4 regions of the Zhihengliuella halotolerans genome follow, and region 2 is predicted to be linked to each of the others. Evidence: predicted binding sites of a transcription regulator. Region 2 holds the regulator's gene; each other region holds the start of a gene.
What was found. Region 2 encodes LexA, which represses DNA repair genes until DNA is damaged. Its sites were predicted from a motif close to TCGAACANNTGTTCGA; they were not measured.

Region 1: EV380_RS02865 (HNH endonuclease signature motif containing protein) is a predicted target of LexA. The motif match lies at 4,898-4,913, and genes of this name have one in related genera.
Region 3: EV380_RS00135 (LexA family protein) is a predicted target of LexA. The motif match lies at 5,311-5,326, and genes of this name have one in related genera.
Region 4: EV380_RS15355 (HNH endonuclease signature motif containing protein) is a predicted target of LexA. The motif match lies at 2,755-2,770, and genes of this name have one in related genera.

The regions. Positions count from the first base shown of each region.
Region 1 is NZ_SHLA01000001.1:633,463-641,001, forward strand. It holds gene EV380_RS02850 (magnesium transporter MgtE N-terminal domain-containing protein) at 1-482, opposite strand, end outside; gene EV380_RS02855 (YflT domain-containing protein) at 627-1,382, shown strand; gene EV380_RS02860 (aminopeptidase P family protein) at 1,461-3,032, opposite strand; gene EV380_RS02865 (HNH endonuclease signature motif containing protein) at 3,250-4,887, opposite strand; gene EV380_RS02870 (PHP domain-containing protein) at 5,040-5,897, shown strand; gene EV380_RS02875 (DNA-methyltransferase) at 5,894-6,778, opposite strand; gene EV380_RS02880 (DEAD/DEAH box helicase) at 6,781-7,539, opposite strand, start outside.
Region 2 is NZ_SHLA01000001.1:1,574,620-1,582,158, forward strand. It holds gene hisB (imidazoleglycerol-phosphate dehydratase HisB) at 1-533, opposite strand, end outside; gene EV380_RS07110 (histidinol-phosphate transaminase) at 630-1,745, opposite strand; gene EV380_RS07115 (LysM peptidoglycan-binding domain-containing protein) at 1,824-2,336, opposite strand; gene lexA (transcriptional repressor LexA) at 2,513-3,226, shown strand; gene EV380_RS07125 (ATP-dependent DNA helicase) at 3,299-5,305, opposite strand; gene hflX (GTPase HflX) at 5,298-6,911, opposite strand; gene EV380_RS07135 (class I SAM-dependent methyltransferase) at 7,241-7,539, shown strand, end outside.
Region 3 is NZ_SHLA01000001.1:24,112-31,650, reverse strand. It holds gene EV380_RS00150 (hydroxymethylpyrimidine/phosphomethylpyrimidine kinase) at 1-48, shown strand, start outside; gene EV380_RS00145 (S8 family peptidase) at 204-3,485, shown strand; gene EV380_RS00140 (Y-family DNA polymerase) at 3,543-4,886, opposite strand; gene EV380_RS00135 (LexA family protein) at 4,883-5,293, opposite strand; gene EV380_RS00130 (hypothetical protein) at 5,416-6,342, shown strand; gene EV380_RS00125 (TetR/AcrR family transcriptional regulator) at 6,320-6,988, opposite strand; gene EV380_RS00120 (acyl-CoA thioesterase) at 7,030-7,449, opposite strand; gene EV380_RS00115 (aldehyde dehydrogenase family protein) at 7,484-7,539, opposite strand, start outside.
Region 4 is NZ_SHLA01000001.1:3,327,486-3,335,024, forward strand. It holds gene EV380_RS15345 (MerR family transcriptional regulator) at 1-31, shown strand, start outside; gene EV380_RS15350 (TrmH family RNA methyltransferase) at 46-735, shown strand; gene EV380_RS15355 (HNH endonuclease signature motif containing protein) at 846-2,744, opposite strand; gene EV380_RS15360 (lipase family protein) at 2,979-4,361, shown strand; gene EV380_RS15365 (TetR/AcrR family transcriptional regulator) at 4,358-5,083, opposite strand; gene EV380_RS15370 (NAD-dependent epimerase/dehydratase family protein) at 5,205-6,167, shown strand; gene fbaA (class II fructose-bisphosphate aldolase) at 6,275-7,297, shown strand; gene EV380_RS15380 (DUF3151 domain-containing protein) at 7,306-7,539, shown strand, end outside.

The DNA.
Region 1 (7,539 bases), 940 kb from region 2:
TCGTGCCAGTCCACGACGATGCGTTCGCCGCGGGCCAGCCGGCGGAACGGGCGGAACCCCGTGTCGCGGCCGCCGCGGCGCACGTAGTAGGCCGAGACGTGCCAGTCGCCGTTGCGCTGCTGGTCCAGCCCGATGTCCTCGATGATGCCGGGCCCGGACCCGTCTTTGAATGTGACGCGCTGGTCGAAGAGCTCGCCGACAGCCAGCCGCTCGGCGCCGCGCTGCTGGAAGCGGCGCAGATTGACCAAGCCAGAGCAAATGATCTGGCCGGATTCGATGGCCTGCACGCGGGTCACGGGTACGAAGACGCGACGCTTGCCGGGGACCTCGACCAGCAGGCCCACCACCTGGGCCGGCTTGGTGGTACCGCGATTGATCACGACGACGTCGCGCAGGCGGCCGAGGCGGTCTCCTAGCGGGTCGAATACGTCCAGTCCGAGCAGGCGTGCGACGAAAACCTTGGTGGCGAGGTTGCTGCTCATGACTTCTAGGCTACTGCCTCGAGGACTCCCGAAACGGGGTGGGTGAAGCGTGGCGTCACGTGCGCTTTCGCGGCTTCGGTTCACCGGCAGCGATACCGGGAGCCTTTTCATGTCATCGTCAGGAAAACACGGCAGAATGGGGGCATGTCCACTCCGTTCGGTTCCCCCAAGTCCAGCAACGACCTGCTCTCGCTTCCCCGCGGTGAGGTCCTTGGCCGTTACGAGTCCTATCTCGACGCGCAGAAGGTCGTGGACTACCTTGCGGACAACGACTTCCCCGTCTCCAACGTCAGCATCATCGGCTGCGACCTCAAGAGCGTGGAGCGCGTGACCGCGAAGCTCTCCTACCCTCGGGTGGCGCTCTCCGGTGCCGCACAGGGTGCCATGTTCGGCATCTTCGTCGGCCTGCTGCTGAGCCTCTTCAACGAGGGCAACCCGCTCGGCCAGATCCTCTCCTCGGTTGCGCTCGGCATGGCGATCTGGATGATCGTCGGCGTGGTCGGCTACTCGTTCCGTCGCGGCAAGCGCGACTTCTCCTCCTCGAACCAGTTCCTGGCCGGATACTACGACGTCGTCGTCTCTTTCGAGCATGCTCCGGCAGCCCGCAGGCTGGCTTCCAGCCTGCCGATGAGCCGGGTGCAGGCGGAGCACGTGACCCCGGCGTGGGCGCCGCCGCGGCAGGATCAGACTCCGCCGTCGGAGTCGGCCGGTTCTGCGCCCGCTGCCCCGCAGGAGGAGCCGACGCCCTCGGCCGGCGCCGCGCCCGGGAGCCCCGGGTACGGCGACCTGCCGGACGGGCGCCCGCAGTTCGGCGTGCGCGTCACCGAACCCGCGCCCGAGGCCCAGAAGCAGGATGGCGCCGGCGAGCCGGAGCCCGCGGAGGACGAGAAGCGGGACTGACTCCCTCGGAAACAACGACGCCCGGCACCTGGACGCGAAGTTCGCGCTCAGGTGCCGGGCGTCGTCGTACCCGGGGCCCTAGCCTGCCTGGACCCGTGCCATCCACGCCTCGATCTCGTCAGGGGTGCGCGGCAACTCGGCCGAGAGGTTCACGCAGCCGTCTTCGGTGACGAGGACGTCGTCCTCGAGCCGCACGCCGATGCCGCGGTACTCCTCCGGAACGGCGAGGTCCTCGGCCTTGAAGTACAGGCCCGGTTCGATCGTGAAGACCATGCCCGGCTCTAGAATGCCGTCGAGGTACATGTCGCGCCTGGCCTGCGCGCAGTCGTGCACGTCGAGGCCGAGGTGGTGGCTCGTGCCGTGCGGCATCCAGCGGCGGTGCTGCTGGCCGGTGTCGGCGAGGGCCTCCTCGAGCGGGACCGGCAGCAGGCCCCATGCGTCGAGGCGCTCGGCGAGTACCGTGATGGCCGCGGTGTGCAGATCGCGGAACGTGGTGCCCGGCTTGGCGACGGCGAACGCGGCGTCCTGTGCGTCGACGATCGCCTGGTAGATCTTGCGCTGGATCTCCGTGTACTTGCCGTTGACAGGCATCGTGCGGGTGATGTCGGCCGTGTAAAGAGAGTCGGCCTCGACGCCGGCGTCGACCAGGATGAGATCGCCGGAGTTCACCTGACCGGAGTTGCGCATCCAGTGCAGCACTGTGGCGTTGTTGCCCGAAGCGGCGATGGTGTCGTAGCCGAGGTCGTTGCCCTCTTCGCGGGCGCGAGAGAAGAACGCGCCTTCGACGACGCGCTCGCCGCGCTTGTGCTCGACTGCGCGCGGCAGTGCACGGGCCACGTCGTGGAATCCGTTCATCGTCGCGTCGACCGCGGCGCGCATCTGCTCGATCTCCCACTCGTCCTTGACGAGGCGGAGCTCGGAGAGTGCCTCCGGGAGTTCGGCGTCGAGCTTGTCGGACTCCTCGAGGTCCACTCCCGTGTTGATGCGCGAGGTGTCGACGAGGGCGTCGCAGTTCAGGTCCACATCGCGCAGGAGGCGGATGCGTACCCCGCCGAGCGCGGTATTCCCCGCGCCCCGGGTGATGGCGTCTTCAAGGGCCTCGTCCATGTGGGCGGTCGGGATGCCCAGGCGCGCCCGCAGCTCCGGAAGGGTCGGCCGCTGGCCGATCCAGAATTCGCCGCTGCGGGAATTGGAGTAGAACTCTTCGGTGTCGCGGCCGGCCATGGGGCGGAAGTACAGCGTCGCACGGTGGTTGCCCCCGTCGTCGCCGGTGCCTTCCTCGACCGGATCGAACACGAGCACGGCGTCGGGCTCGTGGTCCAGACCCAGGCCGGTCATGTGGGCGAAGCCGGAGTGTGGGCGGAAGCGGTAGTCGGTGTCGTTGGAGCGGACCTTGAGCGGTCCGGCGGGGATCACCAGGCGTTCGCCCGGGAATCGCTGCGACAGCCCGAGCCGGCGCTTGGCGGCGAAGGGTGCTACGGCGTCCTCCGGCGGCAGTGTCGTGTCCGCAGGGGCCCACTGGCCGGCCATGAACTCTTTGAATGCGTCCGACGACGGCCGCTGCGAACGGTTGTTCACGCGGTCCTCGATCGGCTGGTCGGTCGCCATGTCAGGCGTGTCGTTCGACGAGGTGTTGTTCTCTTCAGTCATCACCGCTCCAGTGTCTCAAACAGTTCGCCGAGGCATCAAGAATGATCGCGTGTGGCTTTGCTGGCACAGACAAGTCACAAGACGGATCGCAGTCCCGTGAGGGGTTCTGAGGTGTGTCCTGCCCGCGTGGCCCAGACAGGCCGGCGCGGTTCGGGAGGTGTTCGTCGTGGCTGCCGCTGAGGCGGCGCGGTGGGGTCCGTCGGGAGGGCCCGGCGGGTTAGGCAGCTTGGCGGTTCCCGTCGGGCGGTGCTGGCGGGTCGGGTGGGTCGTCCCCGTCGCTGCCGCCTCCGCCACCTCTGCCGCCGCCGGGCCCGGGACGGTCCCCGCTGCCGTGTCGGTCACGACTGGGCGCGGCCTGACGAGCTTGCTCAGCGGCGAGCATCCTGGCCCGCTGCCTCGTTTGCGAGGTCGGCGCCGGCACGAAGGTTCCTCCCGCATCCAGCCAGGGCGGCGCCTTGACGAACACGACTCCCGCACGCATCTCGATTTCCCAACCAGACTTCTCGAGGCTGTGGTGATGGTGCCAGCAGAGAAGAACCCCGTTATCGATCGTGGTCTTCCCACCCCGGGCCCACGGGCTCACGTGGTGGACTTCGCACCAGGCCGCCCGAATCGTGCAACCGGCGATCACACATCCGCCGTCGCGGGCGGCGATGGCCCGGCGCTGATGCCCCGTGAACACCCGCTCCTTCGTACCGAGCTTGATGATGCGCCCGTGGGTGTCGAACACGACCTTCTGCACCGCCCCCGTACACGCGGTGCGGTGAGCGATCCGTCCGGAAACCGGAACATCAATCCCGTCGACCTCGGCGTAGCCCTGCGGGTCCAACAAGTCCTCGGCATTCACGTGCACGAGCAGGGTGGCGGTGTCACCGCCAAGGTTCGGGGTGCCTTCACAACGCGAGGCTGCCTGGACCACCGCCATGAGGATGTCGTGGCGCTTCTGCGCCGCCGTCCGCGTGTCCAACACCGGAGCAGCAGCACCGGTGGTTTCGGCGTCGGTGGTGCGGGCCGCGGGGTTCGAGTGCGCGTCGAAGACCCGCTGCAAGTGAGCGGCGACTTCGGGCATCAACCACCCGGTCAACGACACCAGCCCGTCCTTCAGCGGTCCGAGCGTGAGGCAACGCTTGCCCTGCGCCCGCTCGGCCGCAGGGTCCGGGCCGTCCTGATCCAGACAGGCACCCCACTGGTGGGCGAGCTTGAGCATCTGCGGGTAGCTCAACGCCAACCCCTCATCCGGCACCACCGGGTTCTCGGGAGAGTTGTCTGTGCCGTTCTCTTCGGCTTGGGACTGCTGGATGAGGCGGGCGGAGAGGGCGCCGGTGGCCGCGTCCACCAGTTCGGCCTCGGCCTCGGCCAGCAGCGCCGGGTCTGCACGCCGGGCGACCTTGTTCAGCATCCCCGTCACCAGGGATGCGGTCGCCGGATCGATCTGTCCCTGGTGTAGGGCGCCGGCGATGTGAGGGAACTTGGCCTCGATCGGCGTACCGGTCACGCTGACGGTGGGACGCGTGTCCGCGTCCAGGGCGATCCGCTTCTTGAGCTGCCCGAACGGCAGGCGGGTGAGCCGCTGCAGCAGTTCGATCTCGTTCCGGCACCCCAACCGGGCTGAGAGCCGGTCCTCGCCCAGGGACTTCTCCGACCGCAGGGCGACCTCCCCGGCGCCACGGATTCGAAGGGCGTCCAGCTGGCGGCCTGCGGCTTCCATGGTTCGTGTGGCCTCGATCAGCGCCTCATCATCCTGGGCGGCCAGCTCACCAGCAGTACCTCCGAGTGCCGCAATCACGGCGCGACCCCGGTCCGCCGGCGAGAGACCGACGTACGCCTCGGGGTTCAACAGGAGGGCTGCTTCCATGAACTAATCCTAGTACAAGTATTCGAGAAATGGAAGAGATTCTGAACTTTTTTAGAACGAGATCCGCGACCGATGACAGCGGCGAGAGGGCGTTTCGCACGGTTTTCGCAGCATCGCGCATCCTCCGGCGACGGAACCTCTAAAGTGGTGGCATGCTGATCGACCTGCACACCCACTCGCGAGTCTCCGACGGCACGGAGTCGCCGCGAGCGCTCATGCGCTCGGCTGCGCAAGCCGGCGTCGACGTCGTCGCCTTGACGGACCATGACCAGACGGCCGGGTGGGCGGAGGCAGCCGAGGCAGCGGAGGACTACGGCGTGGGATTCGTGCCAGGCATGGAGATCTCCTGCAAGACCTCCACGGGGATCAGCGTGCACCTGCTCAGCTACCTGCACGACCCGAAGGACCCGGGGCTGCTGGCCGAGGTCGACCGGGCGCGGGACTCGCGCGTGCTGCGGGCCCGGCGGATGGTCGAGCTGCTGGGGGAGGACTTCCCGATCTCGTGGGAGCTGGTCCAGGAGCACACCGCGGACGGGGCGACGATGGGCCGCCCGCACATCGCCGACGCGCTCGTGGCCGCGGGCGTCGTATCAACGAGGACCGAAGCGTTCGAATCGGTTCTGACGCCGCGCTCGCGCTACTACGTGGGCCACTTCGCCATCGAGCCCGCGCACGCGGTGCGGCTCGTGCGCGCTGCCGGAGGTGTGCCCGTCTTCGCCCACCCCGTCGCCTCGGCGCGCGGGCGCGTGGTCGGCCACGAGGTGTTCGAGGAGATGATCGCCGCAGGACTGATGGGGCTGGAGATCGAGCATCGGGACAACCCCGAGCACGGTCGCCACATGCTGCGCCGGATCGCTGCCGAGCACGGTCTGATCGCGACCGGCTCGAGCGACTACCACGGCGCCGGCAAACCCAACCGGCTCGGCGAGAACTCGACCAGCGTCGAGGCCCTCGGCCTCATCCTCGCGGCCGGGACCGGGTCCGCCCCGGTCGGCGTCGACATCCGCTAGCGGGGCTTCTTCACGCCAGGTACGACGACGGCGGCGTCGCCGAAGCGCGCCCGCATCACCTTCACGGCCTCACGGTTCGCGTCCACGCAGACGAAGCGGCGGCCGAGCTCGAGTGCAGCGGCACCGGTCGTACCGGAACCCGCGAAGAAGTCCAGCACCCAGTCGCCCGGGCGCGAACTGGCCGCGATGATCCGCCGCAGCACGCCGAGCGGCTTCTGCGTCGGGTAACCCGTCTTCTCCTTGCCCGTGGGGGAGACGATCGTGTGCCACCAGACGTCGGTCGGGAGTTTGCCCAGCGCGGCCTTCTCGGCCGTGACGAGGCCGGGCGCCATGTACGGCTCGCGGTCGACCTCGGCCGAGTCGAAGTGGTACTTCTGCGGGTCCTTCACGTACACCAGGATCGTGTCGTGCTTGGACGGCCAGCGGGTCTTGGCGCGACCGCCGAAGTCGTACGCCCAGATGATCTCGTTGAGGAAGTTCTCCCGGCCGAAGATCGCATCCAGCATGACCTTCGCGTAGTGCACCTCGCGGTAGTCCAAGTGCACGTAGAGCGTGCCGTCGTCCGCGAGGAGGCGCCAGGCCTCGCGCAGCCGCGGCTCCAGGAAGCCCCAGTAGTCGTCGAACGCGTCGTCGTAACTGCGCAGCGCCCCGCGTAGAGTCGAATAGGAGACACCTTTGAATCCGACGCGGTCGCCCTCACCCTCCAGAGCGCGCACGCTCGTTGTCGACTGCCGCGCCTGCTTGCGTCCCGTGTTGAACGGAGGGTCGACGTAGATCAGCGTGAACGATCCATCGGGAAGGCGCGGGAGCACCTCGGAGTTGTCGGCGTGGACCACCAGGTTCTCGCTGTCGGTGGTCCACGCCGGCTTGGTTCGGCCCATGCCTACTGTTCGTCGCGGTTGTTCACGACTTCGCCGTTGCGACGGCGCGTCCGCGGACGACGACGGCGCGGCCGTTCGCTGCCTGCCTCCACCGGCGGAGTGTCCGCCTCTTCGGCACGCTGGCCGCGGCCCTCGCCGGTGCTCTCCTTGTTCGGGCGGTCGGCGCGGCCATGGCTGTGGCCGTGGCGACGCTCGCCCTCCTTGGAACGACCGCGCGAGCGCTGCGGACGCGCGTCCGAGCGCTGTTTGCCGCCGGTCTCGCCGAGGTCCTCGACCTTCTCACCCTTGAGTCCCTCGAGCTGGCGCTTGTTGCGCGGCAGACGGCCCTTCGTGCCCGCCGGGATGTTCAACTCCTCGTAGAGGTGCGGAGACGAGGAGTAGGTCTCGACCGGTTCGCCCTGATCGAGGCCCAGGGCCTTGTTGATCAGGCCCCAGCGGGGGATGTCCTCCCAATCGACGAGCGTCACTGCCGTGCCCTTGTTGCCGGCGCGGCCCGTGCGGCCCACGCGGTGCAGGTAGGTCTTCTCGTCCTCCGGGCACTGCAGGTTGATGACGTGTGTGACGTCGTCGACGTCGATGCCGCGGGCGGCGACGTCGGTCGCGACGAGCACGTCGATCTTCTCGTTGCGGAAGGCGCGCAGCGCCTGCTCGCGGGCGCCCTGACCCAGGTCGCCGTGCAGCGCGCCGGCGGAGAAGCCGCGGTCGGTGAGCTCCTCGGAGAGCTTCGCGGCGGCACGCTTGGTGCGCGAGAAGATGATGGA
Region 2 (7,539 bases):
AACTGCGCCTCGACGATGTGATGGGGGTCCCGTCCGCCGAGAACGCGCATGTGCAGGCAGATCTGGGCGTGCAGCGTCAGGGCCTCGAAGACGTGACGCGTGAGCGAGCCCGTGAAGTGGCCTCCGATCAGATGGTATTCCTGACCGGCCGGCTCTCCGTCGTGGACGAGGTAGGGACGGCCGGACACATCGACGACGGCGTGGGCCAGGGCCTCGTCAAGGGGGACGGTGGCCTGCCCGAACCGCCGGATTCCGGCCTTGTTACCGAGCGCGACGCGGAGGACCTCGCCGAGGGTGATGGCCACGTCCTCGACAGTGTGGTGGACGTCGATGTGCGTGTCGCCGAAGGCCTCGACGGTGATATCGATCATCGAGTGGCGCGCGAGTGCGGTCAGCATGTGGTCGTAGAACGGCACCGTCGTGTTGATCTTCGCGACTCCGGTGCCGTCGAGGTCGAGTTCGACGGAGACGGAGGACTCGCTGGTCTTCCGTTCCATACGGGCACGACGACCCGAAAGCAGTTCTGCGGGCATTCTCTAGTCCTTCGACGATGGGGGCGGCAGCTGGTGGGCTGCAGGTCTAGTTTAGCGATCCGGCGGCAGCCGAACGCGCGGTCCGTGCGCGGGCGATCAGCGCCCGGCGCGGTCCTGCTCGAGCAGAGCCTCGAGCTCGCGGAGGAAGGCGCCAGTCTCGGCCTCGGTTCCGGCTGTGACACGCAGGTGCCCGGGGATCCCGACGTCCCTGACGAGGATTCCCTTGGCAACAAGGCCCGACCAGACCGTGGACGGGGACTCGAGCCCCCCGAAGAATACGAAGTTGGAGTCACTCGCGGCCGGAGTGAGCCCCATCCTGGTCAGCTCGTCAACGATCCGGTCGCGCTGGATCTTGATGTCCTCCACGTTGGCCAGGAGCGCGCCGACGTGCTTGAGCGCCGCGTTGGCGGTCGCCTGGGTCACGGCCGACAGGTGATAGGGCAGGCGGACGAGCCGCAGGGCGGCCGTCACTTCTTCAGCAGCCGCCAGGTAGCCCAAACGGGCGCCGGCCAGGGAGAAAGCCTTGCTCATCGTCCGGCTCACGATCAGCCGCTCCCGTCCCGGGAGAAGTTCCAGGGCTGACGGCGTTCCCGCGTGGCGGAACTCGGCGTAGGCCTCGTCGACGACCACGATGGCCTGCGATTCCTGACCCGCATCGTAGACCGCGGTGACGACATCCTGGCCCAGTGCGGTCCCGGTCGGATTATTCGGGGAGCACAGGAAAACGATGTTCGGCCGGTGTGCGCGAACCTGGGCTGCCGCGGACTCAGCGGTCAATTGGAAGTCGTCGGCCCGCGCGCCGGCGATGTAGGTCGTGTCGGTACCGCTGGCGAGCAGCGGATACATCGAGTACGTGGGCGGAAAGCTCAGCAGGCTCCGGCCCGGTCCGCCGAACGCCTGCAGGATCTGTTGGAGGACTTCGTTGGATCCATTCGCAGCCCAGACCTGGTCCGCGTTCACGTCGTGGCCGAGATAGTCCGCAAGGCGGGACCTCAGCTCGACGAACTCTCGGTCCGGGTACCGGTTCAGCCGTTGCGCGGCGGCGAAGACCTCGTCCGCGATGGCCCGGCTGACCGCTTCCGGGAGCGGATGCGTGTTCTCGTTGACGTTCAGTTGTATGGGGACATCCAGCTGGGGTGCACCGTAGGGTTGCAGGCCCCGCAGGTTCTCTCGCAGTGGGAGCTTCGACAGTCTCTCTAGAACATCACTCACCGATCCAGCTTAGTTCTGATGCTGCCCGAGTTCAGAATGCCGGACCGGCGGGAGTCTTAAAATGACCACGTTCGCCCGTCAACCGACAGGGACGAAGACCTCTTGCCCGACCTCGACAACTTGCTTCTCCAGCCCGTTCAGTTCCACGATCTCCGAGATCACGATGCGCGGATCGCGAGCCGGAGCGAACTCCTGCGCCAGACCCCAGAGGCTGTCACCGCTCAACACCGTGACCGCCTCCACCTCGGGCGCGGCCACTTCGAGGCTGCCGGCCGCGTTGGCCGGCGAGTTCAAAAGACCTACGAGCAGGACGAGGAGCGCGGCGCCCAGCATCAGCGGAAGCCCGATGAGAACGAAACGTCCGCGCTGCGTCAGGCGTAGTTTTCCCGGACGGGTCCGGGGCGCGGAAAGCTGGGCCGTAGAGGCGAAGGAGGGGTCTGGCGCGAGTGAGATATGTGCCAAGGTCTTGCCTTTCTTTCTCGTACAATGGTTCCCGTCCCGCATCCTCTGCCGGGTGAAACCTCGAATTCGAAGCTCCGCATCACGATCGAAGTTCGAACTAGAACAGGACTTCGAAGCTTGCATGTCCATGTCTAGCATCCTTGAGCGATGCTTGTCGAGACACCTTCGAATAAATCTTTGAAGCTGGGTCGAAAATCGTCTATGGTTGAAGCAGGTGGTTCGTAGGAGTCACTTCACCAGCCGGCACCCGCATTTTGGGTTCGAGTCAGCCGGGGTGTCCGAACGGGTAGCAAGGATGTGTGGCCATGGCCTCGAGTGAGTCCCCCAAACCGCGCCGCCAGCGCAAGAGTCTGACGCTGCGCCAGCGCAAGATCCTGGAAATGATCCAGCGGTCGATCGCAGCTCACGGCTACCCGCCGTCGATGCGGGAGATCGGCGACACCGTCGGCCTCGCGAGCCTCTCGAGCGTGACGCATCAACTCATTCAGCTCGAGAAGCTCGGTTACATTCGGCGCGACCCCCGCCGTCCGCGGGCGATGGAAATCCTCAAGCCGCTGACGCTGTCGGATGAGAATGCGCACTCGGCGACAGACGACATGAAGACGGTGAGCGGCCGGCCAGTAGCCGAACTCACGAGCGCCGCCGACACTGCGATGGTCCCGCTCGTCGGCCGCATTGCCGCAGGGGGCCCGATTCTTGCGGACCAGACCGTCGAGGACATGATGCCGCTCCCCCGTCAGCTCGTCGGTCAGGGTGAACTCTTCATGCTCAAGGTCAGCGGCGATTCCATGGTCGAAGCCGCCATCTGCGACGGCGACTTCGTCGTCGTCCGCCAACAAAGCGACGCAGAGAACGGCGACATCGTAGCGGCGCTCCTCGACGACGAGGCGACCGTGAAAACGTTCCGTCAGCGGGACGGGCACACCTGGCTGCTGCCGCAGAACCGGCAGTACGAGCCTATTCTCGGCGACTCGGCCACCGTCATGGGCAAGGTCGTCTCGGTGATGCGTTCAATCTAGAGTCGCCTGCGGCGACGAAAAGAGGAGGGCGCCTACCCCGCGGGGTAGGCGCCCTCCTCTTTTCGTGGCGGATCAGTTGTGCTCGGCGAGGCGCTTGAGCGCCCCGGTGACCGTCGTCTTGTCGACAGTGGGCCACATTGCCGGCAGGGATGCCCGCAAGAATCCGCCGTAGCGCTCGGTTGCGAGTCGCGAGTCCAGAATGGCGACGACACCGCGGTCCGTGGTCGACCGCACTAGCCGTCCCGCGCCCTGCGCGAGCCGCACGGCAGCGTGGCTGGCCGCCACGGACATGAAACCGTTGCCCCCGCGCTGGGCCACGTCCCGGCTGCGCGCCGTCGACAGCGGATCATCGGGCCGCGGAAAGGGGATGCGGTCGATGATGACCAGCCGGCAGGAAGGACCCGGGACATCCACGCCTTGCCACAGGGTCATGGTTCCGAAAAGGCAGGTGTCCGGTTCCTCCGAGAACTGCTCGACCAACGCACTCATGCCCGACTCGCCTTGGCAGAGGATCGTCTCATTCAGCCGCGGCCGCAGGGCCTCGGCCGCATCTTCGGCCGCACGCTTCGAGGAGAACAGCACCAGGGCGCCACCACCGGAGGCGTGGATCAGGTCGGCGATCTCGTCGAGTGCCTCTGCGGAGACCTGCCTTCCCGGCTTGGGCAGGTGCTTGGCGACGTAGAGCATCCCCTGCCTCGGGTAGTCGAACGGGCTGCCGACATCGATTCCCTCCCAGGACGGTGCACCGTCGCCGAGCAGGCCGAGGTCCCCGGCCACGTGCTCGAACGCCGCGCCGATGGCGAGGGTCGCCGAAGTCAGCACGACCGTCCGCCCGTCGAAGAGGCCCTCGCGGAGTTTGCCCGCGACGGAGAGCGGGGCGACGTACAGCGTGGCCGGGGTTGAATCGTCCGGTTGCACGTAGCCCTGACCCGGCACGAAGCTGCCCGGGCGGGACGCCCAGACGACCTCGCGCTGGTCGGTCGACTCCTGGAGCCGGTCGCCCATCTCCACGAGGTAGGACAGCTGCGAGCGTGCCATCTGGCGCGCCCCGTCAACGGGCTCGTTCGGTTCGGGCTTCGAGTCGGACATCGCGACCCGCGCCGCGTCCGCGACCTCCCCGACCGCTACCGCCTGCGCCTCGTTCAGACCCTTGGGCATAAGGCCGGCGGGTACCCCGGTGAGCGCCTTGTCGAGCGCTTTCGCGGCCTGCGTGAGCTGGTCGACGTTCACGCGGCAGTGCTTGCGCGCGGCGCTGGCCGCAGTGAGGACCATGCTGCCCGAAAGATCGCGCGTCACCGATCCGGTCACCCGATCCTGAAGTTCGTGCGCCTCGTCGATGATGACCGTGTCGAAGTCCGGCAAGACAGCGAGCCCCTCGAACGCCGAGACGGCAAGCATCGCGTGGTTGGTGATGACGACGTCGGATTCGGCGGCCCGGGCGCGCGCCATCTCGCTGAAGCACTCTTCGGCCATCGGGCATTTCTGGGCGCCGAGGCAGTCACGGGCGCTGACGGAGACCTGGCGCCACGCCAGGTCGCTGACGCCGGGGCGCAGGTCGTCGCGATCACCCGTCGGCGTTTCCTCGGCCCACTCGCGGACGCGGACGACGTCTCGCCCCAGGGGGGACGTTGGCCCTGATGCCTGCTGCCTCGAGGCACCGTCCTCCGTGAGCGAGAACAGCGCCCCCTCGTCGTCGTCCGGGTAGCCGCCCCCGAGCTTGTACTTGCAGACGTAGTTGCCTCGGCCCTTGGCGATCGCCACGTCCATCGGGCGTGGGAGCTCGTCTGCGAGGTGCTCCAGGAGCCGGGGCACGTCGCGGCTGACGATCTGTGCCTGCAGGGCCAGCGTCGCAGTGGAGACGACAACGGGCTTGTCCGAATTCACCGCGTGGGCCAACGCGGGAATCAAGTAGGCAAGTGACTTGCCGGTGCCCGTCCCGGCCTGCACCAACAGGTGCCGGCCGGTACCGAGCGACTCGGCGACGTGTTTGGCCATCTCCTGCTGCCCGGCCCGGCTGGTCCCGCCCATACGTTTCACGGCCGTGTCGAGCAGGTCGAGGACCTCCCTGACCTCAGGCATCCTGCGGTGTCTCGTCGTCGCCCTCCACCCGGAACTCCTCGAGTTCCGGGCTCAGGGACTCGCGCACCTTCACACGCATGCGCGTGCCGTTCGCGACGTGCTCGGTCGCCAGGATCTCGGCGTCGTTTCCGTGCAACCGGCTGACGACGTCCCCGCGCTGGTACGGCACGAGGATGTCCATCAGCACGTCAGGACGCGGGATGGCCGCAGAGACCAGGTCGACCAGCTCGGCGATCCCGTCCCCAGTGCGGGCGGACACGACAGCAGTGCGCGGCTCGCGCTGGCGCAGGCGTTCGATGACGAACGGATCCGCGGCGTCGGCCTTGTTCAGGACGATGATCTCCGGGATCTCCGTCGCGTCGACGTCTCGCAGGACCTCGCGTACAGCGCGGATCTGCCCCTCTGGGTCGGGGTGCGAGACATCGACCACATGCAGGATCAGATCGGCGTCGGCAACTTCTTCGAGGGTCGACCTGAACGCCTCGACCAGCTGGGTGGGCAGCGAGCGCACAAAGCCGACCGTGTCAGCGATCGTGAACCCGACGCCATCCGGCGTCTCCGCCTTGCGAATCGTCGGGTCCAGAGTCGCAAACAATGCGTTCTCGACGAGCACACCGGCGTTCGTCAGGCGGTTCAACAACGACGACTTGCCCGCGTTCGTATAGCCCGCGATAGCGACGGACGGGACGGTGTTGCGCTTGCGGTTTGCGCGCTTCGCCTCACGCGCTGGTTTCATGGCCGCAATCTCGCGCCGCAGCTTCGACATCCGACTGCGAATGCGACGGCGGTCGAGCTCGATCTTCGTCTCGCCCGGTCCGCGCGAACCGATGCCGCCGCCGGCGGCGCCAACGCGTCCACCGGCCTGACGCGACAGGGACTCACCCCAGCCACGCAGGCGCGGCATCAGGTATTCGAGCTGAGCCAGTTCGACCTGCGCCTTTCCCTCGCGACTCTTGGCATGCTGGGCGAAGATGTCGAGGATCAGCGCCGTGCGGTCGATGACCTTGACCTTGACGATGTCCTCCAGCGCGCGTCGCTGCGACGGGGCCAATTCGGAGTCCACAACGACCGTGTCCGCGCCGGTTGCTGCGACGATGTCGCGCAGCTCTTCCGCCTTGCCGGAGCCCAGAAACGTGCCGGGGTCCGGCTTGAGCCGGCGCTGGATCAGTCCGTCGAGAACCTCGGAACCGGCGGTCTCGGCCAGGGCGGCCAACTCGCGCAGCGAGTTCTCCGCGTCCTCGGCCGTGCCATCACTCCAGATTCCGGCGAGAACGACGCGTTCGAGCCGCAGCTGGCGGTACTCGACCTCGGTGACGTCCTCGAGCTCCGTCGACAGGCCGGAGACCCGTCGCAGCGCTCTACGGTCGGCGAGGTCCTGCTGCTCGCCGTCGTAGGTGCCGTGCTCGATCCCGTCGGAGAGTTCCCGGGCCCGGCCCGTGATGGGCCGTTCGGAATCCGCCGCGGGCGACGTACCGCCCGCCGCCTCCGCTGCGAGGATCCGTTCGATCACGGACTGGATCTCGGCGTCGGCCGCCTGCGCTGCCGGCGTCGTCGCCTCGTCGCGAGAAGAATCGTCACCGGGGTGGTTTTTATGGTGCTGGGTCATAGTTCCTTTGCAAAGACTGGTACCTCAAGGATAGTCGCCCGCGCCCCTCTTTTGGGATGGCAGCGCGCGGCCGCGTTCCGCTCGGCGCGATCAGGCGGCTATGGATGGCGAGAACCTGAGGTGGGATGACTCGACGACGTGACGTCGTCAGGGCTGTGGCTACTGCGGTTCGGCGGACGCGACGGGCCGCAACACGGGCAGGAGCGTGCTGGGGGCGCCGTTTCAGCGCGCGATGCCGCGGGCGCAGTCAGAGAATGATCAGAGTCATAGGGAAAACTCTATCACTTTCGTGATTCGCGCGGTTCGCGGCCAGCGCTTAAGGTTCTTCCATGGGTTCAGAGCATTACTTCAGCGCGCAGCCGGCAACTCCGGAACAGCGCAGGACCATCACGGTCGAGCTCGCGGGCTCCGAGCGCCGAGTCGAAACAGCCGGAGGGATCTTCAGCCCCGACGGCCTCGACAAGGGCACCGCGGTCCTGCTCGCCGGCGTCCCCGCCCCGTCATCTTCAGGGCACCTGCTCGACCTCGGCTGCGGCTGGGGGCCCATCGCCCTGACCTTGGGCCTGGCCTCGCCCGACGCCACCGTCCATGCGGTGGATGTCAATGAACGCTCGATCGCTCTGACCCG
Region 3 (7,539 bases), 1.6 Mb from region 2:
CGCCGCGTGGCCTCGGCAGCGCCGTTCGACGCGCTCTGGCAGGGCTGAGCCGGCCCGGCCGAGCCCCGCCCGGGCCCCGTGTGACGGTCAACGCCACTCCCGGAAGTATTAAACAACTCCTTGACAACTAGGCTGGCTCGCCTAGGCTGGCACGGTGAGACGCACATCACTCTGCGTCCGGCTACCGAATTCAAGGAGCACCCATGAGCAATTCGCACCGATACCGGCTGTCCAGAGCCGTCGTCGCCGCGTCCGCTGGTCTCGCCCTCGCGGCGACCGCGGCGCTGCCGGCGGCGGCCACGACCTCGTCGCAACCGCTGGCGGAGGCCTACAGCGGGACCTCGCTGTCCGGCACCGACCTGAAGATCTCCCCGTCGCTGGCCTCGGCCACCGGTGAGGTCTCCGTGTACGTCCAGTTCGCTGGCGAAGGCGCCTACGAGCAGACCCAGCCCGCGGCCGTGACCAAGAGCAACGGCAAGCCCGTCAAGGCGAAGGAAAAGGTCAAGAAGGTCCGCAAGGACATCGAGGCCAAGGGCCGGTCGGCCGCGGCGCAGGCCGCCTCCGACGTCATCTACACGACGACGAACGCGCTGCCCGGCGTGGCCCTGCGCGGCAACGCGAAGAAACTGCGCACGCTCGCCGAACGCGACGACGTCGTCAAGGTCAGCGCGATCTCGCCGAAGGAGCCGTCCAACTCCGGCGCCGTGATCGACACCGAGGCGATCAACGCCTGGCAGGATCTGGGCCAGACCGGCGAGGGTGTGAAGATCGCGGTCCTCGACACCGGCGTCGACTACACCCACGCCGGTTTCGGTGGCCCCGGCACGCGCGAAGCATATGATGCCGCGCAGGCGTCGGAGGAGTTGCCCGCGGCCGACTCGGGCCTGCTGGACCCGGCCAAGTTCATCGGCGGCTGGGACCTGACCGGCGACGACTACAACGCGAACCCGAACGCCGACTCGTACCAGCCCGTGCCTCATCCTGACCCGAACCCGCTCGACTGCGCCTCGGCCGGTCACGGCTCGCACGTCGCGGGATCCGCCGCCGCCTACGGCGTCGATGCGGACGGCAACACGTTCGACGGCGACTACTCGACGCTGACTGAGGCCCAGGTCGCGGAGATGAAGGTCGGCCCGGGCACCGCCCCGCTGGCCGAAGTCATCGGCATCCGCGTCTTCGGCTGCGAAGGTTCCTCCGCCGTCGTCGGGCAGGCCCTCGACTACGTGCTGGATCCGAACGGCGACGGCGACTTCTCCGACCGCGCGGACATCGTGAACATGTCTCTCGGTTCCGATCACTCCCCCGTCGACGATCCCGAGAACGACATCGTCGACGCCCTCAGCGAGCTCGGCATCCTGTCCGTGATCGCCTCCGGCAACGCCTCCGACGTGACCAACGTGGGCGGCTCCCCGGGCAACTCGGCCTCGTCGCTGACCGTGGCCAACTCGGTCGGCTCGACCGTGACCCTCGACGGCGCCGACGTTCTCGCGCCTGCCGAGTCCGCCGGCCGGGCCGCGGGCCAGTACTCGGTGAACTTCGACTACTCCGCCGCCTCCGACGAGCAGCTGCGCGGCACTGTGCAGATGGCGCCGGCCGACAACCGCTTCGGCTGCGACGCCTGGCCCGACGGGACCGACCTCGGCGGCAGCTGGGTCTGGATCCAGTGGGAGGAGAACGGCGACTTCCCGTGCGGTTCGACCGCCCGGTTCAACAACATCGAGGCCGCCGGCGGCGCCGGCGTCGTGCTCGACTCCCCGCGTCTGGTCTTCTCCTCGGGCATCGCGGGCAACGCGACGATCCCGGGCATCCAGCTCAACAAGACTCACTCGGATGCGCTGCGCGCGGACGCCGAGGCCGGGACCCTGGAGCTGCAGCTCGCCCAGGACCTGATCGGCTCCACGAAGGACGCCTCGGGCGCGCTCGACACGCTGAACCCCAGCTCCTCGCGCGGCGTCCACGGCTCCGACGGCATCGTGAAGCCCGACGTCGCCGCCCCGGGCACCCTGATCGGCTCGGTCGGCGTCGCCGCCGGCGACGGCGCGGCCGTCATGTCCGGCACGTCCATGGCCACCCCGCACGTTGCAGGCCTGGCGGCACTCGTCTACGGTTCGGGCGACTACACCCCGTACGAGGTCAAGTCCCGCCTGATGAACACCGCCACGGCCGACGTCATCGCCGACAACGGCGAAGCCTTCGGACCGAACCGCGTCGGCTCCGGCCGCGTGATCGGCAGCGCCGCCCTCGAGACCGGCTCGATCGCCTACGCGAGCGAGGCACCGGAGATGACTAGCGTGATCTTCGGCGTGATCGAGCTCGGCGCCGAGACCTACACGGCCACGAAGGCCGTCACGGTCGAGAATCAGTCCGACGCCGCCGCCACCTACGCGGTGTCCTACTCCCCGTCGTCGGAGATCCCCGGCGCCGTCTACACGCTGAGCACCGACGAGGTCTCGGTTCCGGCCGGCGGCACCGCCGAGTTCGACGTCACCCTGACCGTGGATCCGGCCCAGTTCGCCAAGACCATGGACCCGACCCTGGAGTCGTCGCAGTCGGGCCTGGCCCGCCAGTGGATCGCCGACGCGACCGGTCGCGTCGAGCTGTCGGCCCCGGACGCGCCGACCCTGCGCGTCCCGGTCCAGGCCGCACCGAAGCCCGTGGCGGACATGACCGCGCCGAAGAAGGTCAAGGTCCGCGACGGCGAGACCTCCATCCCGCTCTCGGGCCGCGGCGTGGACGCGGGCGAGGGTGCCGAGAACGTCACCTCGCTGGTCTCCGCCTTCGAGCTCGGCGCGACCTCGGATGAGCTCTCCGACACGACGGCGGCCGGCGTGGCCGAGATGGATCTCGCGTACGTCGGGGCCAACTCCGACGCCGCCACCGCGGGCGTCGCCGACGGCGTGCTGAACTTCGGCGTTGCGACCCACTCCGACTGGGCCCACCTGGCCGGCGGCACGGAGATCGAGGTCCAGATCGACGTCGACGGCGACGGTTCCGCCGATTTCAGGACGTACACGACCCGGTTCGACGGCATCGATCTGGACATCGCGTCGACGACGGACGTCGCCACCGGCGAGAGCGTCGACGCGTGGCCGGTCAACGTCGTGATGGGCGATGTCGATTCGAACCTGTTCGATTCGAACGTGGCGACGCTGCCGGTCTCGCTGGCGGCGCTCGGCATCGAGGACGAGACCGAAATTTCCTACCGTGTGGCGACGTACAGCTACTACCACACGGACGATTCCGGGAACATCATCCCCGTCGACAGCACCGAATGGATCGGCTACAACCCGGTGAACCCGAACGTCTCCTTCGCGGGTGACGGTCTGGTCTTCGCCGATCAGCCGGGCACCTCGCTCGAAGCCGACGTCACCACGGCCGGCAACGGCAAGAAGGGCAAGGGCAAGCAGAAGCCGGTCGGTTCGGCGCTGCTGCTGCACCACCACAACGCCTCGGGCGACCGCGCGCAAGTGGTCTCCTTCAAGTAGGAGCCACCGCACACGCGGCGGCGGCCGGGTCCGATTCGGGCCCGGCCGCCGCCGTTTTCACGCCTTCGCGACGGGCAGGTCCTTCCACTCCGTGGTGTACTTCGGTGACGAGTACTGCCGCTTCATGCTCCAGTCCGCCGGAACCTGGACTCCGCCGGCGCCGAGCCCGATCGATGCCTGCCCGAAGCGCGCCTTCACGTCCCCCAGGAGCGAGCCCAGGTTCGCCGCCGCCTGCGCATCCCGTCCCGCGGCGGGTGCTCCGTCGTCGTCCGGGGTCCCGAACAGGTCGAACTCGCCCTGGCGGGCCGCGCCGGCCCGGGTGAGGCCCGAGAGCACGACGCCGGCGCGCACGTAGCGCACCCCCGGCACCAGGCGCGCCTCGAGCCCGGCGACGGCGGCGCGGACGATCGCGATGGGATCGTCAGTGGGCTCCGGCAGCGGCACCGAGACCGACGGGTTCGAGGCCTCACCCGCGGCGAAGCGGCTGGTCCCGGCAAACGCCGTGACGACGGCGGTCTGCAGGCCGCGCGCGCTCAAACGCGAGGCAGCGGCTTGCGCGTAGACCGTCATGACATCGGCCATCGCGGCGACGGTGTCGACGGGGGTCGAGAAGGAGCGCGAGAACATGATCTGGTGGGCGTCTGCGCGCTCGTCGATCGGGGCGATGCACGCGGTGCCGCGCAGCTCCAGGACCGTGCGCTGGAGGTTCACGGAAAACTTCTTGCGGATGCGCGCCGGATCGGCGGCTGCGAGGTCGGCGACGCTCTGGATCCCCTGGCCGGCGAGCTTCTCACCCGTGCGCGCCCCGACGCCCCAGACCTCGGTGACCGGCAGGCGCGCGGCGAGGCGTTCGAGGTCCGCGGCCGGCAGGGAGCCCAGCGAGCAGACGCCGTCGAGGTGCCCGTTGTGCTTGGCGATGTGGTTGGCGAACTTGGCCAGCGTCTTCGACGGGGCGACGCCCACGCAGACCGGGACGCCCACGAGCCGGCGGACGGCTTCGCGGACGGCCCGGGCGGTAGCGGCGAACGCGGGCTCCGCGGCGGCGGGCAGGCCGAGGAACGACTCGTCGATCGAGTAGACCTCCTGCCAGGCACCGAAGCGGCCGATCACCTCCATCACGCGCGCGGACATGTCGCCGTAGAGCTCGTAGTTGCTGGAACGGGCGACGAGGTTCATGCGTTCGGCCTCGGGGGCGAGTTGGAACCACGGGGTACCCGTCTTGATGCCGAGTTCCTTGGCCTCCGCGCTGCGCGCGACGACGCAGCCGTCGTTGTTGGAGAGCACGACGACGGGGCGGTCAGCCAGGCGCGGATCGAAGACGCGCTCGCAGGAGACGTAGAAGTTGTTGACGTCGACAAGCGCGAACCGGTGCCCCGTTGTCGCTTCGGTTCCGAGGCTCATAGCCGGTGCAGGCTCCGGGTGACCACGCCCCACACGTCGAGCTCGCCGTCGACGCGCGTGCGGACGGGCGGGCTCGGTGGCAGCGGTTCGGTCTGCAGGACCGGTCCGGCGGCCTCGATTCGGAGCCGGCGGACGACGAGCTCGCCGTCGAGGACTGCGACCACGACGTTGCCGTCACGCGGTGCCCGCGCCCGTTCGACGATGAGCTCATCGCCATCGGCTGCGCCCGCGCCCGCCATGGAATGACCGGACACGCGCATCACAAACGTGCTGGTCCGGTCCGGGATGAGGTGCCGGTTCAGGTCGATACCGCCGTCGTAGTAGTCCCCCGCCGGGGACGCGAACCCGGTAGCCGGGCGCGGGCGGAGGACTCCGGCGCTTTCCGCACCATCGATCGACTCGGTCATCACCGCACCTCACTTTGCCGAACAAGTCTTCGATAACCAGTCTATCCCCCAGCGGCGGCACCAGATTGCGGCGCAGGGCCTAAAATGGTTGTAGCCGCCGAGACCCTGCCAGGAGGGCGCACATGAGCGACACGACGCCGGATCGCGAACCGAACGACCAGCCGATTCCGCAGAATCCTTACGCTCCGCGCCCGCCGGAGCCCTCGAGCCCGGAGCGGGCGCAACAGCCACTGCCTCCGCAGCCGCCGGGCCCGGAACAGCCGGCGCAGCAACAGCGTCCCGACTACTCCTACCCCGTTTCCTGGCAGCAGACGCCGGACGGTCGCCCCTGGCCGCCGCCCGCGATGCCCGGTCCGCCGGGCACAGTCCCGCCCAAGGCCAGCGGTCTGACGATCGCTGCGATCATACTCGGCGTCGTTGCTGCTTGTCTGTCCCTCGTGCCTTTCGTACACTTCGCGGCGTTCCCCGTTGGCCTCGCCGCGGTCATCGTCGCCGGCATCGCCATGACACGAAAGCTCCACAGCCGCGCGCTCGCTATCGCGGGGCTGTCAACGGGCATCGCGTCACTCGTCATCGCTCTCCTGTGGACCCTCGCCTTCGCGGCAGTGTTCTCAGCGTTCGAGAGCTTCGACGACGAATTCGGCGCGCTGGGCGACTGGGCCGGACCGGGAGAGGTTGAGGCCTACACGTTCGAGGCCTGGGCCGACGTCCCCGCCGAAGTCGAGATCTACACGGGTCTCGCGGGCGATGGCTACCGGACCGAAGAAATCGAGGCGGGCGAGCCGTTCTCCGAGGTCATCGACATCGATGTGTGGGCCGGGAGCGTGACCGTCATCCACTACGGCGATTCCCCGGGCGAAGTCGGCTGCCGCATCCTCGACGGGGACGGTCACATGGTCTCCGAGGACATCGCCGACTCCGCGATCATGGAGGCCATGTGCTGGCCCGACGACGGGACCGTGTTCGACGATTTCGAGGGGGACGACCCGCTCGGGGCCGGACCAATGCGCGGCCCCGGGACCAGCCCTACTCTGTCGCGGCCGGCTTGATCGCGGCCAGACGGGATTCGACGCGGCTCACAAGCGCCTCCGCGGCGTCGTCGATCATCTCGACCGCATCGACGCGGTCGTCGTCGTACACCATGATGAAGACCCCGTCCAGCATGGCGACTGCAAAATGCGCAGTCTCCGCGGCGAGGCGCTGGGCGACCTCTTCGCCTTCGCTCGCATAGGCGTAGGCGATCCATGCCCGGACGTACTCGATGCTCTTCTGCATGCCGGCGTCCGCCTTGGCTGCGAACTTCTCGGCCAGCGGCGCCCGCCGGCTGAGCCGAAACCGCAGCTGCAGCTGCAGGAACTGACCATTGCGCGACTCCTCGAGGAGCCAGGCGCCGGTCGACCGGACGAATCGGCGCAACTTGTCGGCCGGCTCCGCGGCATCGCCGGGGTCGGGAAATGAAGTGAAGAACTGCTCCCCGCCTCGCTCCATGACCGCTTCGAGCAAGCCGTCCTTCGAGCCGAAATGCCAGTAGATCGAGCTCGCCGGAAGGCCCGTCTCCTTGCACAGCGCGGACATCGCGGTCCCCTCGAAACCCCGCTCTGACATGAGCCGCACCGCGACATCGAGGATATGCTGCCGGGAGGCCTCACCCAGTTCGCGGCGGCGGGCGTGCATCGGCAGGGGGGTTTCGTCCATGCGCAAAGAATACCCCTCGCGCACAGCACGCGCTCGCGGGATTAACTCGGACGACGACGGGCCGGCACCTCGTGTGCGGCGAGAGACTCGCGCTCGGCACCGGTCAGCGACCGCGAGGTCGTGCGATCGGCCGCGAGCGGCACGATCACCGTGCTCCCGTCGAACACCGTTCTCCCGTCCTGCAGGCCGACGTGGCGGATCGTGAACGACTTGCTCCCGATGCGCTCGATGCCGAGGCGGACCACCATCTCCGGCACGTACTCGCCCTGCGCCACGTAGTCGACCGTCAGAGACGCGACGACGGCGCCGCCCAAGCCGCGGAACGCGGCAAGCCCCTCGAGCCCGCGCATCCAGCGCACGCGGGACTCCTCCATCAGGGTGACGATCCGGGCGTTGTTGAGGTGCCCGTTGGCGTCCTGGTCGGACCAGCGCAGAGCGATCGGGATGTCGGTGAAAGCCATGAAGGCATCCTATGCGCGGCACCCCATGCCCGGGTCAGTAGTTGATGACCTGCGGCGCGCCGAGGTGCTTGAGGCCCTCGACGCCGAACT
Region 4 (7,539 bases), 1.8 Mb from region 2:
CGAACTCCAGCAGCCCGTCGCCCCGGTCTGAATTAAGCTGGGCGGGTGAACCACACCGAGATTCCAGACAATGCCGCGGACGCCGCAGGCGATGCCCAGACGACGCCGGCGCAGCAGCCGGTCCAGGAGGTCGGCGTCGGGCCGTGGGAGGGGCAGTGGCCCGAAGGCGAGCACTGGGATCCCGACTTGCTGCGCGACGGCGATCGGCGCAACGTGCTGGATCAGTACCGGTACTGGAAGCACGACGCGATCGTCGCCGAGCTGGATACTCGCCGGCACGAATTTCACGTTGCGATCGAGAACTGGCAGCACGATCTGAATATCGGCACGGTGGTCCGCACCGCGAACGCGTTCCTGGCCAAGGAGGTGCACATCATCGGCCGCCGTCGCTGGAACCGGCGCGGCGCCATGGTCACGGACAAGTACCAGCACGTGCGCCACCACCCGAGCGTGGACGAGTTCGTCGAGTGGGCGCGTGCCGAGGGGCTGGCGATCATCGGCGTCGACATCTTCCCCGATTCCCAGCAGCTCGAGACCTACGACCTGCCGCGGAACTGTGTGCTGGTCTTCGGTCAGGAGGGCCCCGGCCTGAGTGATGAGGTCCATGCAGCTGCCGAGACGACGTTGTCGATCGAGCAGTTCGGCTCGACCCGCTCGATCAATGCGGCGTCTGCGGCCGGCATCGCCATGCATGCTTGGATTCGCCGCCACGTCTTCGGTCAGCGCTCTTCCTGACCTCGCCCCGCCGCACCTTCCCGTCACGCGTTGTGCCGGTTCGTCGAGGGAGTGCGCGCTGCTCTGCCGTTTGACTCTGCCCATGTCCGCTGACCGGTGAGCCCGCGCGGTCAGAAGGGGCAGGGGCGGAAGTACTCGACGATGCTGCGTTCCATCCGCGCGCTGAGGCGTTCGAGTTCCCCGTTCGGGGCGCCGACGCATTCGCGGTCCCGAGTTCCGGGGAGATCCCGGCTGCCGGGCAGCGTCTGCAACCACAGGCCGGGACCGTGCCGGTAGAAGTCCAGGCCGGCCTCGCCGGTGTCGACTTTAATGGTGCGGGCGCGGAACATGGTCGCTACCTGCCGGACGGCTCGCGCCGGGGCAGCGCCCCAAGGCGCATCGGGCAGAGTGACGCGGCGAGTGCCCCAGAACGTCTCGACGTCGAGAGTCCCGTCCGGCTGCAGGTCGAAGGTCAACAGGCCCCATGACTTCAACCGGTGGCATCGTTTGCACAGACTCACGAGGTTTTCCAGCCGGGTCGCCCCGCCATGCTGGTACTCGACTACATGGTCGGGTTCGCACGCACTGGCCCGGCGTCCGCAGCCCGGGACTCTGCAGGTCCTGTCCCTCAGCGCGAGGGCACGTCTCAGCGCGGCCGGTGGCCGGTAGGCGTTGGCGTCGAATTCGGTGATGGCTCCGGTCCACGGATCGGTGACGACCCGGGTCCACGTGCCGGCCTGCGGCAGGAGGTCGGCCAGTTCGTCGAGGCCGAAAGCGCCGAACCTCTCCGCTTCGGCGAGTCCGGTGGTGATGTCATGCTGATCGCCGCCTGACGGGCGGATCGGATCTGCGTGAGCGACCGGGCCGGTGGCGTTTGCGGGATCCGGGCGGGCGGCGGAAGATGCTTCGAGCGCGCCGATGAGGGAGGCCGGGACCGTGACGGTGATAGCCGGTTTCACGTTCGACAGGCCGACGGCTTCCGGCCCGGAAAGCAGCATATCGACGAACGCGTCAGCTCGGATCTGCCTCGCCGTGCGCGTTTCGGGAGTCTCCTCGCCGGCTTCGGCACCGTCAGGGGCCGTCTCTATGTGCCCGGGGAGACCGGGCCGGGTGCGGGACTCCGGGCTGGTCTGAACCGCGGCGTACTCGGCGAGCCGGCGGTCGATCGCCTCCGCGGCCGCCGTGGGGATGAATGCAGTCAGATAGCACATGCCGTCGTCGGCTGGGTCGACGGCGACGAACCGGTCTGCCCACGCTCGGCGGTGCCGGGCGCCGAACGGCTCGTCGAGCTCGCGCTCGAGGCGGCGCTTGCCGTACCGGTCCAGCTGTCCCGGGGTCTTGCCGGGGGCATGGGCGAGCACGTCGTCGCAGAATCCCCGTCGTCGTGCTCGGCACTCATCTCTGGAGGCCCGCAGGGCGCGTTGATGCTCCTCGAGGGACGCCGGGTCGTCGCTGACGGGCGCGGGGACCTCTGCCGGGACGATCTTGGCGGCGAGATCAACCGTGTTGCGAGTGTGGATCGGGCCCGCCTCGCCTGAAGCCAATGCGTCGAGTACCGCAGGCACTTCGCGGCTCAGCAGTCGAGCGCGCGTGAGTTCGCGGGCTGCGCTCTGCCGGGCAATGCCTTTGACCGACGCGATCTCCTGGACCGCCGCCTGCTCCGGAGCGTCTGCTGCGAGGCGCCCGGCGGACACGGAGCGCGCCATGCCTTCCGAGGAAGCTGCGACCTCGTCGAGTTCCGCCGCGAGCTCCGCTTGCGCGTGTTCCTCGAGCCGCACCGCGGCCTCGTAGGCGGCGGCCTCGGCGAAACAGCGCAATCGCTCGGCGAACGCCAGCAGCCCCTGCGGGCCCATGGCCGACGCGGCGGCGTCGACGGCGTCCCGACCCGACCGGAGGGCAGGCGAGTCGGGGGTGGAGAGCTTGGTTTTGAGCGACGGCGGGGCGGTTCCGGGGCGAGGTTTCGGCGGCGCGGGCTCGAAATCGAGGAGGACGTCCCCGATCTGGATGCGAAACCGCTGCGCCTGAACCATGACTCAATTATAGAAGATTGCTTCGAGAAGCAATAGCCTTTAGTCGAATAAAACAAGAGTGAAATCGGCCCCTCGGGTGCGGCGTGGAGTCGTTCTGCTTGACGCCACCAACGGTTCCACCCTTTACGATCGGCCTTGATCGGTCTAGTCTGTGTCGTGGCTCACATGTTACCGGAAGGTAGTTCGTGTTCGAGCCGGCGGCAAAGACGCCGCACATCGACGACGGGAGTCCGTATGACCAGGCGCGAAGACCAGACCGGCGGCCACTCCGCTGAAGTACGAGGCCGAAGCGATGCCCGCCACCGGCGCAGCATCTCCATCACCCTGACAGCGCTCATCGCCGCGGCGTCGCTCGTCGCGGCCGGCAGTCCGGCACAGGCGACGGCGGACCCGGCCCCGGCACAGGAGGAGTTGACGGATGCGGGTGCGGCCACGGACGGCGATCTCCTGCGCGAAGAGGCGCTCGAGGAGCTCTCGCGCTCCGTTGACGGGGACTTCTACCTGCCGCCCTCCACTCTGCCCGACGGGCAGGGGACGCTCATTCGGAGTGAGTCCGCGGAGTTCTACCTGGACCCCGTGCGACTCATCGAGCCGGACGCGACGGCCACGCGCATCATGTACACCTCCACCGACGCCCACGGAGCGCCGATGGCCGTGACGGGAACGGTGCTGGTGCCGAACCGCGCTTGGTCGGGACGTGGAGAGCGGCCGCTCATCGGGTACGCAGTGGGCACCCAAGGGGCGGGCGACCACTGCGCGCCGTCTCGGCAGATGGCCATCGGCCAGGAGTATGAAGGCCCCATGGTCGCGGCACTTCTCGAGGCCGGGTACGCGTTGGCGCTCACCGACTACCAGGGTCTCGGCACCCCCGGCGCGCACAGCTACATGGTCCGCGCCGCGCAGGGGCACGCCGTCCTCGATTCGCTGCGAGCCGCCCAGAACCTGGGGCTGGACGGTATCGACGCCGAGAACCCGGCCGCGCTTGTCGGCTACTCGCAGGGCGGCGGTGCCTCGGCGGCCGCTGCCGAGCTTGCGCCGGACTATGCGCCCGAGCTGCAGCTCAAGGGCGCCTATGCCGGCGCGGTCCCGGGCGATCTCCAACAGGTAGCGACGAAGATCGATTCCACGCTTTACACGGGTTTCCTCCTCTTCGCGATGTCCTCGCTCGACTCCCAGTACCCCATCGACCTCACCTCGGTCCTCAATGCGGCCGGTCGGGACCGCGTCGCCGCGGCGGCGGACCAGTGCGTCGTGGACGGGCTCGCGGGCCACGCGTTCGTCAACACCTCGACGCTGACCACGACGGGAGAGTCGTTCACGGACCTCTCGCGGCGGGCCCCATTCGCCGGGGTCCTCCAGGAGCAGCGGATCGGCGCGGGGCGCGCCCCCGAGGTGCCGGTCCTGCTCTCCCACAGCCTGCTCGACGACGTCATCCCCTACCGCGCAGGTCGCGGGGTGGCCGAGCGCTGGTGCGATCAGGGCGCCGTCGTCTCCTGGGAGACCACAGCCGCGCCGACGCACCTCGGCGGCTACGCGGCGGCCGTGCCGCGCGCGCTGCTCTTCCTCGAAGCGCGCTTCGCCGGGGCTCCGGCCCTCTCGAGCTGCTGGCGTATCTAGTTCTCGCCCGTAACGATCGCCCAGGCTTGCGCGATCGAGGCGTCGAAGAGCGGCTCGGCTGCCGAGCCGAGATTGCCGGCGTGCCCGAAGACCTCCTGCGAGATCGTGCCCAGCAGCAGCATCCACGCGGTGGCGCCGGCAAGGACCAGGTCGGGGTCGAAGGTGGTTGGCTCCTGCGAGGCGTCGCCGAGCAGGGCGCGGACGACGGCGGCGCGTGCGTCAGGTGCCAGGGGCGCCAGGCGCGGGCGTGCGCCGGCCGCCGCGGCGTCGGCGTAGAGCGCCATGAGGCGCGCGATCACGCGGGTGCCGGACGGCGTCGTCAGCTCTCCCGGGGCGTGGTAACCGGGGACGGGTGATCCGTACACGAGTGCGTACTCGTGTGGATGCGCGAGCGCCCAAGCGCGCAGGGCGTGCGCCATGGCCCGCCAGCGCCCGGGCAGGTCGTCGGGGTCGATCCGAGACTCGGCGCGCTCCACCTCTGTTGCGGCGGCGTCGAAGGCGGCGACGATCAGTCGGGTGAGGAGTTCGTCGCGGTTCTCGACGTAGCGGTAGAGCGCGGAAGGTGCGAGGCCCATGTCGCGGGCGACGGCCCGCAGGGAGAGTGCCGCGGCGCCGGTTTCGGCGAGGTGGCGGCGTGCGACGGAGAGGATCTCGGTCTCGACGGCCCGGCGGTGGCGCGCTCGCGCGCCGAAGGGGAGGGCGGCGTCGGGCGGTTGATCCATGCCGTCATCCTCCCGGCTGGGCGGCGACGGAGCAAACGAGAACGGTGTTCTTGATTGTAGAACGGAAATAGTGAACACTGTTCTCGGAAGAGTCGTGCGGGGCGGACGAGGGGACGGGAAGATGGGCAGGTACGCGGTACTCGGGGCGGGGCCGGTTGGTCGAGCCGTGGCCGGACGGCTGGCAGGGGCAGGGGACGAGGTGCTCCTCGTCAGCCGTAGTGGGCGAGATCCGGGCGTCGACGGTGTCCGCGCGGTCGCCGGCGACGTCTCCGACGCGGCGGCGCTGCGCCGGCTGACGTCGTCGTGCGCAGGAATCGTCAACGCCGTCAACCCCGGCGCCTACCACCGGTGGGCCGCGGACTGGCCGCCGATCGCTGCGGCTGTCCGTTCGGCAGCCGAGGGGCGGCGCCTCGTGTTGATCGGCAACCTCTACGCGTACGGACCGGTGGCCGGCCCCATGGTCGAGGAGCAGCCGCTGCGCCCGCACGGGGTCAAATCCCGGCTTCGGGCGGAGATGTGGAACGACCTGCTCGGTGCTCATGCGCAAGGCGACCTGCTGGCCGCGGAGATCCGATCCTCGGACTACGCGGGCCAGGGGCTGCCGGGGACCAGCATGCTCAACGAGTTGATCGTGAAGCCCCTCGTCGCCGGGCGCCGGTGGGTCACCTCTCTGGCCGGCGCGCCGGGCGCGCTCCACTCCTGGACCAACGTCGACGACGTCGGCGACCTCGCCGTCGCCGTGCTGAAGCGGGGCGATTCCGGTGCGGCCTGGGGGAGGGCCTGGCACACGCCGAGCGCGCCGCCGTCGTCGTATCAGGGCGTCGCCGACGAGGTGACGCGGATCCTCGGCCGGGCGCCGGTGCGCGTGCGCCCGCTGCCGCCGGCCGTCTTCGCGGCGGCCAGCGCCGTCGTGCCGCTGCTGCGGGAATTGCGGGAGACGAACCACCAGTTCCAGCACGATTTCGTGCTCGACGACGCCGCGGCGCGGACCGAATTCGCCCTGACGCACACCCCGTGGGAACGCACGCTCGCCGAGTCGATCGACTGGTTCGTCGAGCGCCGGGCGGGCGCGGGCCGCCACTGAGTGACGTCCGTCGAAACACGCCATCGGATGTGACGGAGTCTGCCCTAGGATGGAACGCAGACAGTGTTGTCCCGACCCCATCTAAATGCGAGACGTCAGGAGACGGTATGCCCATCGCTACCCCGGACAAGTACAACGCCATGATCGATGCCGCGAAGGCCGGAGGGTTCGCCTTCCCCGCGGTCAACGTGACCAGCTCACAGACCCTGAATGCCGCGATTCGCGGCTTTGCCGAGGCCGAGTCCGACGGCATCATCCAGGTCTCGACCGGTGGCGCGGCCTACTGGTCCGGCGCCTCGGTCAAGGACATGGTCATCGGGTCGCTCGGCTTCGCCGCCTTCGCCCGCGAGGTCGCCAAGAAGTACGGCGTGAACATCGCCCTGCACACGGACCACTGCCCGAAGGACAAGCTGGACGGCTTCGTCCTGCCGCTGCTCGAGGCCTCCGAGGCCGAGGTCAAGGCCGGACGCGACCCGATCTTCAACTCGCACATGTGGGACGGCTCGGCCGAAACCCTCGAGGAGAACCTGCGCATCGCCGCGGAGCTGCTGCCGCGCACTGCGGCAGCCAAGCAGATCCTCGAGGTCGAGATCGGTGCCGTCGGCGGCGAGGAGGACGGTGTCGAGAACGACATCAACGAGGACCTCTACAGCACGGTCGAGGATGCGCTCGCGACCGTCGAAGCCCTCGGCGCCGGCGAGAACGGCCGCTACATCACCGCCCTGACCTTCGGCAACGTGCACGGCGTCTACAAGCCGGGCAACGTGCAGCTCCGCCCGGAGATTCTCGCCGACATCCAGAAGCAGATCGGAGCGAAGATCGGCAAGGACAACCCGTTCGACCTCGTCTTCCACGGCGGCTCCGGCTCGACCGACCAGGAGATCGCGGACGCTGTCTCCTACGGCGTCATCAAGATGAACATCGACACCGACACCCAGTACGCCTTCACGCGTCCGGTGGCCGGCCACATGCTCTCCAACTACGACGGTGTCCTGAAGGTTGACGGCGAGGTCGGCAACAAGAAGACCTACGACCCGCGCGTGTGGGGCGCCAAGGCCGAAGAGTCGATGGCCGCGCGCATCGCTGCCGCCGCCGGTCAGCTCGGCTCCGCCGGCAAGTCGATCAAGTAGTGGCGTCCGTGAGCGACTCCCTCGGTAAGAACCTGCTCGGCATCCCGGAGACCCTCCTCCCGGAGGAGACCGACGTCGACGCGAAGTTCGCCGCCGGTGCGGAGGCTGTCGACGTCGCCGCGGCGCACCCGACGTCGTCGCTCGCCTGGGCGGTCCTCGCCGGCGAGGCGTACGACGACGGACAGTACGTCGAGTCGTATGCGTACGCCCGCGTGGGCTACCACCGCGGTCTGGACTCGCTG